Regions from separate parts of the Arthrobacter sp. FW306-2-2C-D06B genome, predicted to be linked through region 1. Evidence: riboswitches for the same ligand, from Rfam matches in the RefSeq annotation. Region 1 holds a riboswitch; each other region holds the start of a gene.
What was found. A riboswitch is a leader RNA that binds a small molecule or an ion and turns the genes downstream of it on or off. The one in region 1 is predicted to bind S-adenosylmethionine.
Positions count from the first base shown of each region.

Region 2: it holds a riboswitch for S-adenosylmethionine, as region 1 does, so the genes downstream of both, metX (homoserine O-acetyltransferase MetX) here and LFT47_RS14350 (aminotransferase class V-fold PLP-dependent enzyme) in region 1, are expected to answer to the same signal.
Region 3: it holds a riboswitch for S-adenosylmethionine, as region 1 does, so the genes downstream of both, LFT47_RS04990 (hypothetical protein) here and LFT47_RS14350 (aminotransferase class V-fold PLP-dependent enzyme) in region 1, are expected to answer to the same signal.

Region 1 is NZ_CP084560.1:3,074,541-3,079,455, forward strand. Features, by position in the region: gene aroA (3-phosphoshikimate 1-carboxyvinyltransferase) at 1-330, shown strand, start outside; gene rsgA (ribosome small subunit-dependent GTPase A) at 333-1,448, shown strand; gene hisN (histidinol-phosphatase) at 1,524-2,336, shown strand; SAM riboswitch class IV at 2,498-2,610, shown strand; gene LFT47_RS14350 (aminotransferase class V-fold PLP-dependent enzyme) at 2,646-4,070, shown strand; gene LFT47_RS14355 (class I SAM-dependent methyltransferase) at 4,121-4,897, shown strand.
Region 2 is NZ_CP084560.1:1,481,930-1,486,844, forward strand. Features, by position in the region: gene LFT47_RS06965 (VOC family protein) at 43-681, opposite strand; gene LFT47_RS06970 (bifunctional o-acetylhomoserine/o-acetylserine sulfhydrylase) at 928-2,244, shown strand; SAM riboswitch class IV at 2,405-2,520, shown strand; gene metX (homoserine O-acetyltransferase MetX) at 2,534-3,655, shown strand; gene LFT47_RS06980 (hypothetical protein) at 3,677-4,039, opposite strand; gene LFT47_RS06985 (SGNH/GDSL hydrolase family protein) at 4,107-4,915, opposite strand, start outside.
Region 3 is NZ_CP084560.1:1,026,720-1,031,634, reverse strand. Features, by position in the region: gene LFT47_RS05000 (helix-turn-helix domain-containing protein) at 1-466, opposite strand, end outside; gene LFT47_RS04995 (sodium:solute symporter) at 770-2,302, shown strand; SAM riboswitch class IV at 2,386-2,505, shown strand; gene LFT47_RS04990 (hypothetical protein) at 2,520-2,840, shown strand; gene LFT47_RS04985 (hypothetical protein) at 2,879-3,067, opposite strand; gene LFT47_RS04980 (VIT1/CCC1 transporter family protein) at 3,333-4,511, shown strand; gene LFT47_RS04975 (matrixin family metalloprotease) at 4,615-4,915, shown strand, end outside.

The DNA.
Region 1 (4,915 bases):
CTCACCGGCATCGCGCATTTGCGTGGACACGAAACGGACAGGCTGGCTGCCTTGGTCGCCGAAATCAACCGGCTTGGCGGCGATGCCGAGGAAACCAGCGACGGCCTGGTGATCCGGCCCGCAGCGCTGCACGCCGGCGTCGTGCATAGCTACGCCGACCACCGGATGGCTACCGCGGGCGCCATCCTTGGGCTCGCCGTCGAGGGTGTACAGGTCGAAGACATCGCGACGACCTCCAAGACCATGCCCGAATTTCCGCAAATCTGGGCATCGATGATCAGTGCCGGCCCAGCGGGCGCGGACACCGCTTCAACGGAGACAAACAACTAACGATGGCCCGCGACGCAAGCTCCTGGGATGAGTCCGATGTCCGGATCCGCCCCAACAAGAAGGGCACACGCCCCCGCACGAAGGACCGCCCCAGCCACGACGACGCCGTGATCGGACGCATCATCACGGTCGACCGCGGCCGCTACACCGCGATCGTGGGCGAAAGCTCGGACAACGAGCGCATCGTCATTGCGGCCCGCGCCCGGGAACTGAGGCGCTCCCCCGTGGTTCCCGGAGACTTCGTGGCCCTCGTCGGCGATGTGTCCGGAGCCCCGGACACCCTCGCCCGCCTCGTGCGCGTCGAGGAGCGAAAGACCCTCCTGCGACGAAGCGCCGACGACACGGATCCGATCGAACGGGCCGTCGTCGCCAACGCCGACCAGCTCGTCGTGGTGGTTGCGTCCGCCAACCCGGAGCCGCGCACCGGATTCATCGACCGCGCCTTGGTGGCGGCGTACGACGCCGGAATCGAGCCGCTGCTGCTCGTCACCAAAGCGGACGTCAAGGACCCGACGGAATTGCTCGCCAACTATGTGAGCCTTGGCTTCCCCATCATCATCAGCCGGACGGCCGACGCCGGCGCCTCCGGCATCGATGCCCGTTCCGACGACGGCTTGTCCGCCCGACTTGATGGCGACGCCGTCGGCCAGTTGCGGGACTACCTCGACGGCAAGGTCACCGTGCTCCTGGGCCATTCCGGCGTCGGGAAGTCCACGATGGTGAATGCCCTCACCGGCGCCGAGCGCGCCACGGGCGGGGTCAACGCCGTGACGGGTCGGGGACGGCACACTTCGTCCTCTGCCCTCGCACTGAAGCTCAGCGACGCCCCCGGTGGCAGCTGGATCATCGATACACCCGGCATCCGCTCCTTCGGCCTCGCCCACGTGAACCCGGACCGCATCCTGCATGCCTTCCCGGACCTCGAACCCGGAACGGAGATGTGCGAGCGAGGCTGCAAGCACGATGCCTCCGCGGTTCGATGCGGACTGGATTCCTGGGTCGCCGATGGCCACGCCGGCGAGGCAGGTCCGGCCCGTTTGGCGTCGTTGCGCCGCCTCCTCGGTGCGGACCCGCGCATGGAAGCCCAAGAGGCGAAGGAACTGGGCACGGTCAACTAACAGCACGGTCAACTAACTGCGCGATTGCCGTCCTACATCCCCGGCTCACCGGCGAAGAGACGGTAGTTTGGAACCATGACCCAACCCGATTCGAGCTACAACGACGACCTGCGGCTGGCACACGTCCTGGCCGACTCCGTCGATTCCCTGACAATGGAGCGGTTCAAGGCACTCGACCTCCAGGTCGAGACCAAACCCGACCTGAGCCCCGTCACCGATGCCGACAAAGCAGCCGAGGAAGCAATCCGTGGGCAGCTCTCCCGTTCCCGCCCCCGCGACGCCGTCCTCGGGGAAGAATTCGGCAGCACGGGCCACGGCTCGAGGCGTTGGATCATCGATCCCATTGACGGGACCAAGAACTTCGTGCGTGGCGTACCCGTCTGGGCCACGCTGATCGCCCTCGTGGACGAGGGCGAGGTAGTAGTGGGGCTCGTGAGCGCTCCGGCGCTCGGCAAGCGTTGGTGGGCGGCCAAGGGCTCGGGCGCCTACATGGGCCGATCGCTCGCCGCAGCCACCCGGTTGAAGGTTTCCAACGTGTCGCGGCTCGAAGACGCGTCGCTCTCCTACTCCGAGCTTTCCGAGTGGAAGCAGCACGATAAGCTGGACAACTTCCTGGGCCTCGAGAACGATGTCTGGCGTAGCCGTGCCTACGGTGACTTCTGGTCCTACTGCCTCGTGGCTGAGGGCGCCGTGGACATCGCCGCCGAGCCGGAACTCCAGGTCTACGACATGGCGGCCTTGGTGCCGATCGTGACGGAAGCCGGCGGGCGCTTCACGTCCCTGGACGGCGCCGATGGTCCCTTCGGCGGAAACGCCGTGGCCACTAACTCAATCCTGCACTCCGAGGTCCTCAAGAGACTCAACCCCGAGCTCGACGACCTCCTCTAGTCCACTCTCTCCACTGAATAAACGACGGCGGACACCCACTTTTGGGGGTGTCCGCCGCTTTTTCTTCGGCAGAAGGCATATTTTTGCGGCGGTGTAATAATCCGCTTAACAATCGCCGGTCACATTGGAATGAGCCTTGCCGGTGTCCTACGCTCTTTACAGGTCACGAGTGCCAGCGCGAAACCCCGGTTTGCTGGCCGGCAACCCTCCATCGCGGCGGGGTGCCCCGGGTGACGACCCGGCCGGTCCGGAACGGATGCGGCAAGCGCGGACCCCCTGCACGCAGGGGTCCCTCTTGAGTGAGGTCCCATGAGCACAGCCACATTTACTTCCCCGGTTCTTTCGGTGAACAACGAATCTGCACAGCACCGCGGTGAAACCCTCCCCCGGGCATCGCGCCCACTCGCCGCGGTCACCGGCGCGGAGTTGCAGGCACCCCTGATCCAGGGCGGCCACATTCGCTACGCCAACCTTGACTACGGCGCTTCCGCACCTGCCCTGACGGTGGTTTCCGCGTACCTCAACGAGATCCTGCCGTACTACGCGAGCGTCCACCGCGGCGCGGGCTATGCCTCCCAAATCAGCACCTCGGTCTACGAGAACGCCCGCAACATCGTCCGTGACTTCGTTGGCGGGCGGCCGGACGATTCGGTCATTTTCACGCGCAACACCACCGACTCCCTCAATCTGCTGGCCGGCTGCTTGCCGGTTGAAGACGGTCGACACATTGGCGAAGTCCTTTACCTGGACATCGAGCACCACGCCAATCTCCTCCCGTGGCAAAGTGTCCCACACCGCAGCATCGTTGCCGTGGGAACGTTGTCCGAGACCGTCGGCAATGTCCGCACGGCCCTCTCCCACGGTGGCGTCAGCCTCCTGGCCGTCACCGGCGCGTCAAACGTGACCGGTGAAATCCTCCCCATCAAGGAACTCGCTGCCTTGGCCCACGAATTCGGCGCGCGGATTGTGGTGGACGCGGCGCAACTCGCCCCCCACCGCAGAATCGACATCGCCGCAGCGGAGGTCGACTACTTGGTTTTCTCGGGGCACAAGCTTTATGCACCGTTCGGCGCAGGTGTCCTGGTGGGCCGTCCCGACTGGCTCGACGCCGGCACGCCGCACCTGGCCGGAGGCGGCGCCGTCCGCGAAGCGCGCCTCGATTCCGTCAGCTGGGCCACAGGACCGGCCAGGCACGAAGGCGGGTCGCCGAACGTACTCGGCGCGGCCACTCTCGCCCGGGCCACGCAGGTCATCGCCGGCCTCGACCACGATGAATGGCACGCCCACGAGGCAGCCATCCGCTCGCACCTGGTCGAGGGCCTCAAGCAAATCGACGGCGTGACGGTGCACCAGATCTTCAGCGACACCGATCCCCAGGACACCATCGGCGTCGTGAACTTCTCGCTCCAGGGCTACGACGCCGGACTTGTGGCTGCCTATCTTGCGGCCGAGCACGGCATCGGCCTGCGCGACGGACGCTTTTGCGCCCACCCGCTGCTCAAGCGCCTCGGACTACCTTCCGGATCACTTCGAGCCAGTTTCGGCGTGGGCTCGCGCTTGGAAGACGCCACCCGGCTCATTGCGGGCATCCAGGCGCTCAAGAGCAACGGCCTCGGTTGGGACTACGTAGTGGATGCCGGCCGCTGGGTACCGGCGAACGACCACCGCAGCTACCCGGAGTGGGCTCCCAACACTCCAGGGACCGCAGGAGCCGCTCCCTGCAGCACCGACTGATTGCGGTAGATTCGTAGGGTATTTTTCCTGTCCTACGAAGGAGTTCCCGCGTGGCCACGCGACCCAAAGGCACGTCAGCCGGCCCCAAGCTCTATGAGGAACGGCGCCTTGAACTCGGCCGGAGTTTCCAGGACGGCGGAGAACACTATGATCGTGTCCGGCCCGGCTACCCTGCGGATTCGGCGGACTGGCTGCTGCCGGAAGGCGCCCGGGACGCGGCAGACATCGGCGCCGGCACCGGAAAGTTCACTGCGCTCTTCGTCGAGCGCGGGCTAGCGGTGTCCGCAGTGGACCCCTCCATGGACATGCTCACCCAGCTCCGCAAAACGTATCCACAAGTGGTCGCCCTGAAGGGCACGGCCGAAGCAACTGGGCTGGCGGACTCAGCATTCGACGTCGTCAGCGTTGCCCAGGCCTGGCATTGGTGCGATCCCCTCGCCGCGAGCACCGAGATCGCCCGGATCCTTAGACCCCAGGGCACTATCGGCTTGATCTGGAACCAAATGGACACTTCGGTGCCCTGGGTCCATCGTTTGACCCGCATCATGCATGCGGGCGATGTCCATAAACCGGACTTCCGGCCTGTGGTGGGCCCGGAGTTCGCGGACCTCGAAAGTCACGTGACACGTTGGGAGGATCCCGTGACTCCGGCCGATATCCTCGAACTTGTGAAGTCGCGCAGCTACTACCTGAGGGCGAATGACGCCACCCGGGCAAAGGTCATGGGCAACCTTCAGTGGTACCTCTTCGAACATCTGGGCCATTCCGAGGGCGAGGTCATCCCATTGCCTTATCTCACGCAGAGCTGGCGCGCGCGGAAAGTCTGATTCGGCCGGTACGCGATA
Region 2 (4,915 bases), 1.6 Mb from region 1:
TTCCCGGCCCGTTGGTCCGTCAGATCGTGACGGGATGGTCCGTCAGATGGTGACGGCTCCGTTGGCGGTTTCGAACGTTACCGACATGATTCCCGGGGTTCCGTGCGGAGCCATCCATTGGACTGCAACGTCCTCAAGCGGCTTCTCCACTGGTTCCCCGAGCCACTGGGTGACGCGCTCGGCGGAGCCGGCAATGGTGAGGCTGGACATCTTGACGTCGCTTGGGTACACGAGGGATGGGTGAAGCGCAGGATCGCCCTCCCAACGGAGCAAGTAGGGAACCTGGGGATCGGCGATGAGTCCCAGGATGCCGATCTGCGACCAGACGAGTTCGCGGCCGTCCGGAAACTTGCGGTTGCCGGGGACAGCGGCGCGTCCGAGCCGCTGTTCGAACGGGCTCAGGTCGTCAACAGCGACGCACCAGCCCATCCACCCACCTCCTGCGGCGGAGCGTGCACGGACGGCTTGTCCAAAAGGTGCCTTGTCGGATGCCGGGTGGTCTAGGACCTCGACGACTTCCAGGTATTTGTGGTCAGCAAGGGGGATGATCATGTTCCGGGTACCGAAGCGCGGATGCACTCCGCCCCGGACTGCGTCCACTCCCAATGCTGCGGAAATTCGCTCGGTGGTGGCCAAGAGGCCATCTCGTTCACAAGCGTAAGAGACGTGATCCATGCGCATGGCTTCATCTTGGCACTTTGTGATGGAGCTCTCAGCTAAGTCAAGCCTAACCAAGGTGGGATGTATCGAAAAGGCAGCTCGGAGTCACTTCAGGACGCGCCGCGACCGAAAACTACCGTGTTCGTCACAAAGCTTCCGGAGCCCGCAATACCGTCCCTAGACTGGCGGCAACCGAACGCCGGCTGGCGGAATACTTCAGCCCGGCAGGCTGAAGCACGGCGAGAGCCCAGACAACCAGGAGTCCGCATGTCCCAAGGATGGTCATTCGAAACGCGCCAGATCCACGCCGGCCAGGAGCCGGACGCTGCCACCGGCGCCCGGGCACTTCCCATCTACCAGACCACTTCGTTCGTCTTTCCCAGCGCGGAAAGCGCGGCCAACCGCTTTGCGCTGGCCGAGCTGGCACCCATCTACACCCGGATCGGCAACCCCACGCAGAATGCGGTGGAACAGCGCATAGCGAGCCTGGAGGGTGGACTCGCGGCACTCCTGCTGAGCTCCGGCCAGGCCGCGGAAACGTTCGCCATCCTCAACGTCGCCGAGGCGGGCGACCACCTGGTCGCCAGCCCAAGCCTCTACGGCGGCACGTACAACCTGCTGGCGCACACACTGAAGAAATTCGGAATCTCGGTCACCTTTGTCGAAGACCCTGACAACCTCGACCACTGGCGCGACGCCGTGCAGCCAAATACCAAGCTTTTCTTCGCCGAAGTGGTCTCCAACCCCCGCCAGGACGTTTTGGACATCGAGGGCGTCTCCCGCATCGCGCACGAAGCCGGAGTCCCGCTCGTTGTGGACAACACCCTCGCCACGCCGTACCTGATCCGGCCCATCGAGTGGGGCGCGGACATCGTGGTGCATTCGGCCACCAAATACCTGGGCGGGCACGGATCTGCCATAGCCGGCGTCATCGTGGACTCCGGCAACTTCGATTTCGGCAAGGACCCTGAGCGCTTCCCCAACTTCAACACTCCGGACCCCAGCTACAACGGACTGGTCTATGCCCGCGACCTCGGCAAGGACGGTGCCCTCGGCGCGAACCTCTCCTACATCCTCAAGGCCCGGGTCCAGCTCCTGCGCGACCTCGGCTCGGCAGTTTCACCGTTCAACGCTTTCCTGATCTCCCAAGGAATCGAAACCCTCAGCCTGCGGGTGGAACGTCACGTGGACAATGCCACCAAAGTGGCGCAATGGCTCGAAGGGCGCGACGACGTCGAATCGGTCGCCTACGCGGGGCTGCCTTCCAGTCCGTGGTTCGAACGCGGGCGGAAATACGGACCCCGGGGCACGGGCGCCGTAGTGTCCTTCACCATCCGCGGCGGGATCGACGCCGGCAGACGCTTCGTGGACGCCCTGGAACTACATTCGCACGTGGCAAACATCGGGGACGTCCGTTCCTTGGTCATCCACCCCGCGTCCACGACACACAGCCAGCTGACCCCCGAACAGCAGGCCGTGGCCGGAGTGACCCCGGGCCTGGTGCGGCTGTCCGTGGGGATCGAGCACATCGACGACATCATCGCGGACCTTGAGTCAGGATTCCGGGCGGCGAAGGGCAGCTAGTGCCGCTCCGGATGGTGCAGGAGGCCGGCGGGCGACGCAGCATGAATCTTCGCCGGCTGGCCTCCTCAGTCCCTGCTTCGTGAACAAAACACGGTCAAGTGTCACAAAGATGTCATAATCTTCGTCAGAAGGGGTCCGTTTTTCCTAGACTCTTCCTATAGGTCATGAGTGCCAGCGACAGCCCCGGCTTGCTGGCCGGCAACCCTCCATTCGCGGCGGGGTGCCCCGGGTGAAGACCTGGCCCTTCGCTGTGTTGGCGGCGGGCAAGCGCGATGTGAGGTGTCAACGAATGACAATTGCTGCAACAGCCATACCCCTTTCCGGTACCCAGGACGGAACCCTCAAATATGTTTCCGTTGGCGGCCTCGAGCTGGAGGCCGGAGGTTTCCTGCCGGACGTCGTCCTTGCGTACGAGACGTGGGGCCGGCTCAACGCAGACGCTTCCAACGCTGTCCTGGTGGAACACGCCCTGACCGGCAGCACCCATGTGGCCCGTGGCGAGAGCGACGAAGAAGGCTGGTGGGAACAACTCGTTGGCCCGGGCGCCACCATCGACACGGATCGCTACTTCGTGGTCTCCGTCAACATCGTGGGAGGCTGCTACGGCAGCACCGGGCCGTCGTCGAGCGCTCCTGACGGCAGGCCGTGGGGCTCCCGTTTCCCGCTCGTGACCCTGCGGGACAGCACCATAGCCGAAGCCCGGCTGGCCGACGCTTTGGGGATCCGTAGCTGGCACACCGTCGTGGGCGGATCCATGGGCGGTGCCCGTGCACTCGAATGGGCCGTCGGCTATCCGGACCGCGTTGGACAATGTGCCGTGATTTCGATCGGGGCGTACAGCACTGCCGAGCAGATCGCGTTCGCGCAGGCCCAGACGCTCGCCATCCGGCAGGACGCCGACTTCAATGGCGGCGACTACTATGGCCAGGCCGCGCCCGAGGCGGGGTTGGCCCTTGCCCGGCGGATCGCCCACATCACCTATCGTTCGGCGGATGAACTGGACTTCCGCTTCGGCCGGAACGCCCAAGGCGGTGAGGCGCCCCTTCAGGCTGCCGCGTTGGGGGACAGGGGCCGTTACCAGGTGGAGAGCTACCTCGACCACCAGGGACGCAAGCTGGTCCAGCGCTTCGACGCCAACAGCTACATCGCCATCACCGAGGCCCTCATGAGCCACGACATCACCCGCGGCCGCGGCTCATTGGAGGAGGCGCTGTCCGGGGCAACGGCGAAGTTCTTCATTGCCTCGGTTGACTCGGACCGGCTCTACTTCCCGGAACAATCCCACGAGTTGGCAAAGGCCTTGCCCGGTGAGGTCCCGGTTCACGTCATCGAGGCGCCGATCGGGCACGACGGTTTCCTCACCGAGATCGGCCAGCTCGGTCCCCAGCTGCGGGAATCTTTCTTCGGCTGACGCAGGCCTTCTTCGGCTGAATCAGCCGTTCATGATCTCCTGGCGGAGCTTCATGTAATCCTCCATGGCGATTTTCCCGTCGCTGTACTCCTGGTCCAGTTCGGCCAGTTTCCGTGCCCGGTAGCCTTGGGGCGCGCTGCCCGGCTGGGGCGCGCTGTTCGTTTGCGGAGCAGCCGACGACGGCGGAGCGGCCTGCGGCAGGGGCGTCGCCACCGGGGGTTGCGGCTCAGCCGGGAAGATTACCGGGGGTTGCTCCGGGTATCCGACGGGGTAATTCTGCGGAGGCAAGTCCCGGAGCCTGCGTTGGCGCGATCGGTTGTACATGCGGATCCCCATTGGAATCAGCCAAGAGCAGACGATGATCCAGAAGATCAAATTGTTCACGGTGGAGGCCTCCTAGGTCTTTCACCAGCTTAGCCCCGCTCCCTGTGACCCGCCCTGTGGTTCCCGCTCAACTCCGGGGCAGGAAGGTGTCGGCAGGACCGAAGACGGGTCCCGGCGTCGGGCGCTTCGGCAGGATTCCGTCACCGGAGGACCGGTGCCGGATCCGCCGGATGACCCAGGGGACAAAATACTCGCGTGCCCATACGAGGTCGCCCGAGCGGGCTTCGCGCCAACTGCGCTGGGGGAGCGGCTTGGGGAACAGCGGCTCGAGGTTGTGCGGCACATTGAGTGAGTCGAGGACCATCGCGGCGATGGTGTGGTGGCCGAGCGGCGAGAAATGCAGGCGGTCTTCGTCCCACATCTGGGAGTTTGAGAGTTGGCGCAGGGACCACATATCAGCGATCACGGCATCGTGGCGGGCGGCCACCGTGCGGAGGTTTTCGTTGTAGATGGCCACCTTGCCGCGGATCCGGCCGAGTACCGACGACACGGTGTCCGGGCCGTTGAAGAGAACCACGGTGGCGCCTTCGGAGCTCAGGGTCTGTACGGCGGCATCGAGTTTCTCGGCCAAGGCGTCGGGGTCGCCGCCGGGACGGATGAGGTCGTTGCCACCTGCGGAGATGCTCACGAGGTCCGGCTTGAGGTCCGTGCACGGGCCAAGTTGTTCATCGAGGATCTGCTGAAGCAGCCGACCGCGGATGGCGAGGTTGGCGTACGCGAAATCCCGGTGTCCGCGGCTCAGTTCCTCGGCTACGCGGTCGGCCCAGCCGCGATGTCCCCCTGGATTGTTGGGTTCCGGGTCGCCGATGCCTTCGGTAAAGGAATCACCCAATGCCACGTAGCGCGTCCACGGATGAATCCGCTCATCCGGTTTTG
Region 3 (4,915 bases), 2.0 Mb from region 1:
CGAGCTCGTACTCCTCGTTGGTGAGGATCAATTTGATCCGGCCCTTGACGACGTGAAGGACATCGACGTCGCAATCGACGGCGTAAAGCTCGGCTTCTCCGCGGCCGCGTGGCTCGATGGAGGCCTGCAGGATCTGCAACCGACGTTCCGATCGAGCAGTCAGGAGCCGCTCCACGATTCCCTGGCCACCGAGCGAAATCCGCGGCCCGTCGTCGCGCCGGGTCAGGTGCGTCTCCGGTGCGGCGAAAAGGTCTCCGATGGACACCGAAAGAACTTGGCAAAGCGTCACGAGGGAAGCGACCGACGGCGATGTCAGGTCACGCTCCACGCGGCTCAGGAACCCTTTGGTCAGGCCAGTGGCGTCGGCAACCTGCTCGATGGTGAGCCGCTGCGATTGGCGGGCGGCACGGATTCTGGAACCGATGGCAACGGGGACGTTGCTCGGTTCAACGGGGAGAGCCTTCATTCACGAACCTTTCAGGCCGTTTATGCGGCCCTGTCATTGCAGCAATAGTAGCCGGATCGCCCGCGTGGCAGCGCCTTTGGCTAGCTGGAGGGCAGCCGATGTGTCCGCTCCGCAAGACAGCGTCTTGACTGTTACTCGCATCACTACGTATCCTCATAGGCAACAAGTGTTGTTTGTGAGGCATACATCACAGACTACTCTCCCCAATCACCAGCGCAGAGGCCTTCCGCAACCCCGCACGAAACCCAGCGGACCGGCGTCGGAATCCCCAGGAACTCTGCGCATCACTTTCAGGAGCCAACCGTGGACTCTTCGTTCATCAATATTGCGATCGTGGTGGTGTATTTGCTCGCCATGCTGGCCTTCGGCTGGTGGGGCAAGTCGCGCACCAAGAACAACAGCGACTTCCTGGTGGCAGGACGCCGCCTTGGTCCGATGCTCTACACGGGCACCATGGCCGCCGTCGTCCTCGGTGGCGCATCGACGGTTGGCGGCGTCGGCCTCGGCTACAAGTTCGGCATCTCCGGCATGTGGCTGGTAGTCGCGATCGGTTCGGGCGTCCTCCTCCTGAGCCTGCTTTTCGCCGGCACCATCCAGCGACTGAAGATCTACACGGTCTCCCAGATGCTGAGCCTGCGTTACGGCCAGCGCGCCACGCAGACCTCCGGCATCGTCATGCTGGCCTACACCCTCATGCTGTGCGCCACGTCCACGGGCGCCTACGCCACCATCTTCGTTGTCCTTTTCGGCTGGGAGCGCTGGCTTGCCATCGCCGTCGGCGGCGCCATCGTCCTGGTCTACTCCACGATCGGCGGTATGTGGTCCATCACCCTCGCCGACCAGGTGCAGTTCATCATCAAGACAGTGGGCATCTTCTTCCTCATGCTCCCGTTCGTCCTCAACGCCGCCGGCGGCTTCGACGGCATCCGTGCCCGTGTTGACGCCAGCTTCTTCCAGTTGGACGGCATCGGAGCGCAGACCATCATCACGTACTTTGTGGTCTACACCCTGGGCCTGCTGATCGGCCAGGACATCTGGCAGCGCGTTTTCACCGCCAAGACCCCCAAGGTCGCCCGTTGGGGCGGCGCCACTGCCGGCATCTATTGCGTCCTGTACGGCGTGGCTGGCGCCTTGATCGGCCTGGCCGCACGGGTGGCACTGCCCAACATCGACGTCAAGGCCCTCGGCAAGGACGTTGTCTACGCCGAGGTTGCCACCCACATCCTGCCGATCGGCATCGGCGGCCTCGTCATGGCCGCAGCAGTCGCGGCCATGATGTCCACCGCCTCCGGAGCCCTCATCGCCGCGGCCACCGTTGCCCGCGCCGACGTGGTCCCGTTCGTGGCCAGCTGGTTCGGCAAGACGATCAACACCGACGACACCGAAAACCCTGAGCACGACGTCAAAGCCAACCGCTACTGGGTCCTTGGCCTGGGCATTGTTGCCGTGCTGATCTCCATGGCGGCGCAAGACGTGGTGGTGGCCCTGACCATCGCCTACGACATCCTGGTGGGCGGCCTCTTGGTTGCCATCCTGGGCGGCCTGGTCTGGAAGCGCGGCACCGGTATTGCCGCGGCCTGGTCCATGGCGGTCGGATCCATACTGACGCTTGGCCTGTTGATCGCCTACGCCACGGGAATCATCCCCAGCGAAGACGGTGTCTACGCCAACGATCCCATCTACTGGGGCCTCGGCGCCTCGCTCCTGGTCTACGTTGTGGTCTCCCTGCTGACGCCGCCAACCGAGCCCGCGGTCCGCGAAGCTTGGGACCGCCGCGTTGCCGGAGCGGTCACCGAGGAACTCCCCTTGGAGGTACACCCGGTGGCCAGCCACTAAGCTTCACACAATCAAGTACGACGGCGGCGCCGCACCTTCTCCTCGAGGGTGCGGCGCCGCGCCTGCATGTACAGTAGGAACAGCTTCAAGAGATGTGGCGCCAAGCTCCGACTTGCCACACGCCAACCCCATGTTCGCGGGTGGTTCGGATGAAGAAGCGGCCCGGCTCGGACCAGAGACAACCGAACGGGCAAGAGCAACTCCCCAGGAGAAGGCCATGCCTTTCGAAAACGGCGCCAATGCCACAGCCGACCGCAGCACCCTGTCCGGCACCCTCTTGTTGCCCCGCCCCCGGCGGGTGGACGAGTTCGTCCGGGTGATTCCCGGCGTCGACCTCTCCCAAGGCTCCGTCACGTTCGTGGTGGACGGAAAGCTGGAACGCTATTGGCATCATGAGCCGCGACTCATCACCGAAGCGCTCTCAAAGGCAGTCCAGCCCGCCCGCTGGTTCCCCGCGACACGGAAACTCACCCTTACGGTGGCGGCAACCGGGCACCGGGCAGGCGTGCAGAGGCACTTCATCCTGAGCGCGTTCTAGCTGCCAGGGCTTCAGCACCTCGGGTTCAGGGAGCCGGGCTATTCGATCTCTTCGGCCTCACGGTGTTCGTCGGCATCGAGCGGAACCACCCGTTCGTCGTCGTCAAGAACCTCGGGCTGGTCCTCCCAATCTTCCTCCACCGCCAGGTCCTCGCTGTAGTCATAGGCGGGATCGGCCTCGACCGTGGGGCGGTCGGGGTGGCGAGCGTGGGTCTCGGTGCTGTCCATGGTGCAACCTCCGTTCGACGTGCCGCTGAGCCCATCGCACAGGCATAAGAGGCAGCCGTCCAACGCTACCCCGCCAATTCGTGGACCCTGTCCATCCATCCCAGCACTGCCTCCTGCCGCGGTCAAGGCTTCCCGGGAGCCTCCCCTTTTTGAGGCGGGCCTAAATTATCCAGTGAGGATTACCGGCCGAAAAACCGCGGAAATTGGCGATAGAGTGGAGCCGCAATGAGGCGATGAAGCCCGCCCCAGCAACCCAGGAGTCCCGGTGCAACCGCACACAAAACCCTCGCATCCAGACAACTCGCATTCAGACAATCCGCAGGACTCAAGCAGTCCATCGCAAGACGTAGCAACCCCCAAGACTCCCCCGTCGTCGTCGGACATCAAGCGCTGGCGGCAGTACTTGGCGGATGAGCGAGCCGAGGCCGCCGTTTATCGCCAACTGGCGCAGCGCCGTGACGGCGAGGAACGCGAAATCCTTTTGGCCCTCGCAGAGGCCGAAGGCCGCCATGAGGCACACTGGCTCAAGCTCCTCGGCGAACATGCCGGCATGCCGAAGGCGGCATCGATCCGAAGCCAAATGCTCGGCTTCCTGGCCCGGAACTTCGGATCGGTGTTCGTGCTGGCCCTCGCCCAACGGGCTGAAGGCCGCTCGCCTTACGCGAAGGATCCGGCAGCGACCCGCGCTATGGCGGCCGACGAACAGATCCACGAAGAAGTAGTCCGCGGCCTGGCGACGCGCGGCCGCAACAGGTTGTCCGGCACCTTCCGCGCGGCCGTATTCGGCGCCAACGATGGCCTGGTCAGCAACCTCTCCCTCGTGATGGGCATGGCCGCCACCGGCGTTCCCGCCACCGTGGTCCTGTTCAGCGGTATCGCCGGCCTGCTGGCGGGCGCCTTATCCATGGGTGCCGGCGAGTATGTCTCGGTACGCTCGCAGCTCGAGCTCCTCAAGGCCACGCGCCCCACCCAAGCAACGCTGACCGCAGCACCGGCCCTGGACATCGAGCACAATGAGCTGGTCCTCGTATATCTGGCCCGGGGCATGTCCCGCGAAGCCGCCGAACACCGGGCCGCGGAGCGCATGGGCCTCTACACCTGCGATTGCGATCCCAGCCTCTCGCTCCACCCCGAAGTGGAAGAAACCGTCAACGAGCACGAGGCCGTGGGCTCCGCCTGGGGCGCCGCGATCTCGAGCTTCTGCTTCTTCGCTTCGGGCGCCATCGTGCCCATCCTGCCGTTCATCTTCGGCATGACAGGCTTCGCGGCGCTTGCTGTGGCCGGTACGCTGGTGGGCATCGCGCTTCTGTCGACCGGCGCCGTCGTCGGCTTGTTGTCCGGAACCTCGCCGCTGACCCGCGGCCTCCGGCAGCTGGCCATCGGGCTCGGTGCGGCCGCGGCGACGTATGGGCTGGGACTCGTCTTCGGCGCAGTCATCGGTTAGTAGCGCCGGCCCGACGGGGCGTCGGCGCAGGAACTTGGGGGAAGACTTGCATTCAAACTACGGTTACGACGGCGGTCCGCCGCCCAAGCGTCCCAGTACCGTTTTGGCGCTGTTCCGAAACTTGATGGTGGTGGCGGTCGTCGCTGCCGTAGCCGTGCTGGTCAGTGGATTCCTCCGGGGCGACCCGGGCATCAGCGGCTTGCTTCCGAACCTTGCTCCTTCCGCCCATGCCACGGCAAGCACCCCCGGGCAGGACGGGGCTCCCGGGCGGGGGCCACAAAAGGCGGCCCGTGCGCCGGATACCCCACCGCCTGGACTGGAGGAAGCCGGGCAGCCGCTCGGCTCCCCCGCGAAGCCTGCGGTAGCCAGCAGCTCCTACAAATTCCTCGCCACCAACGCCGACG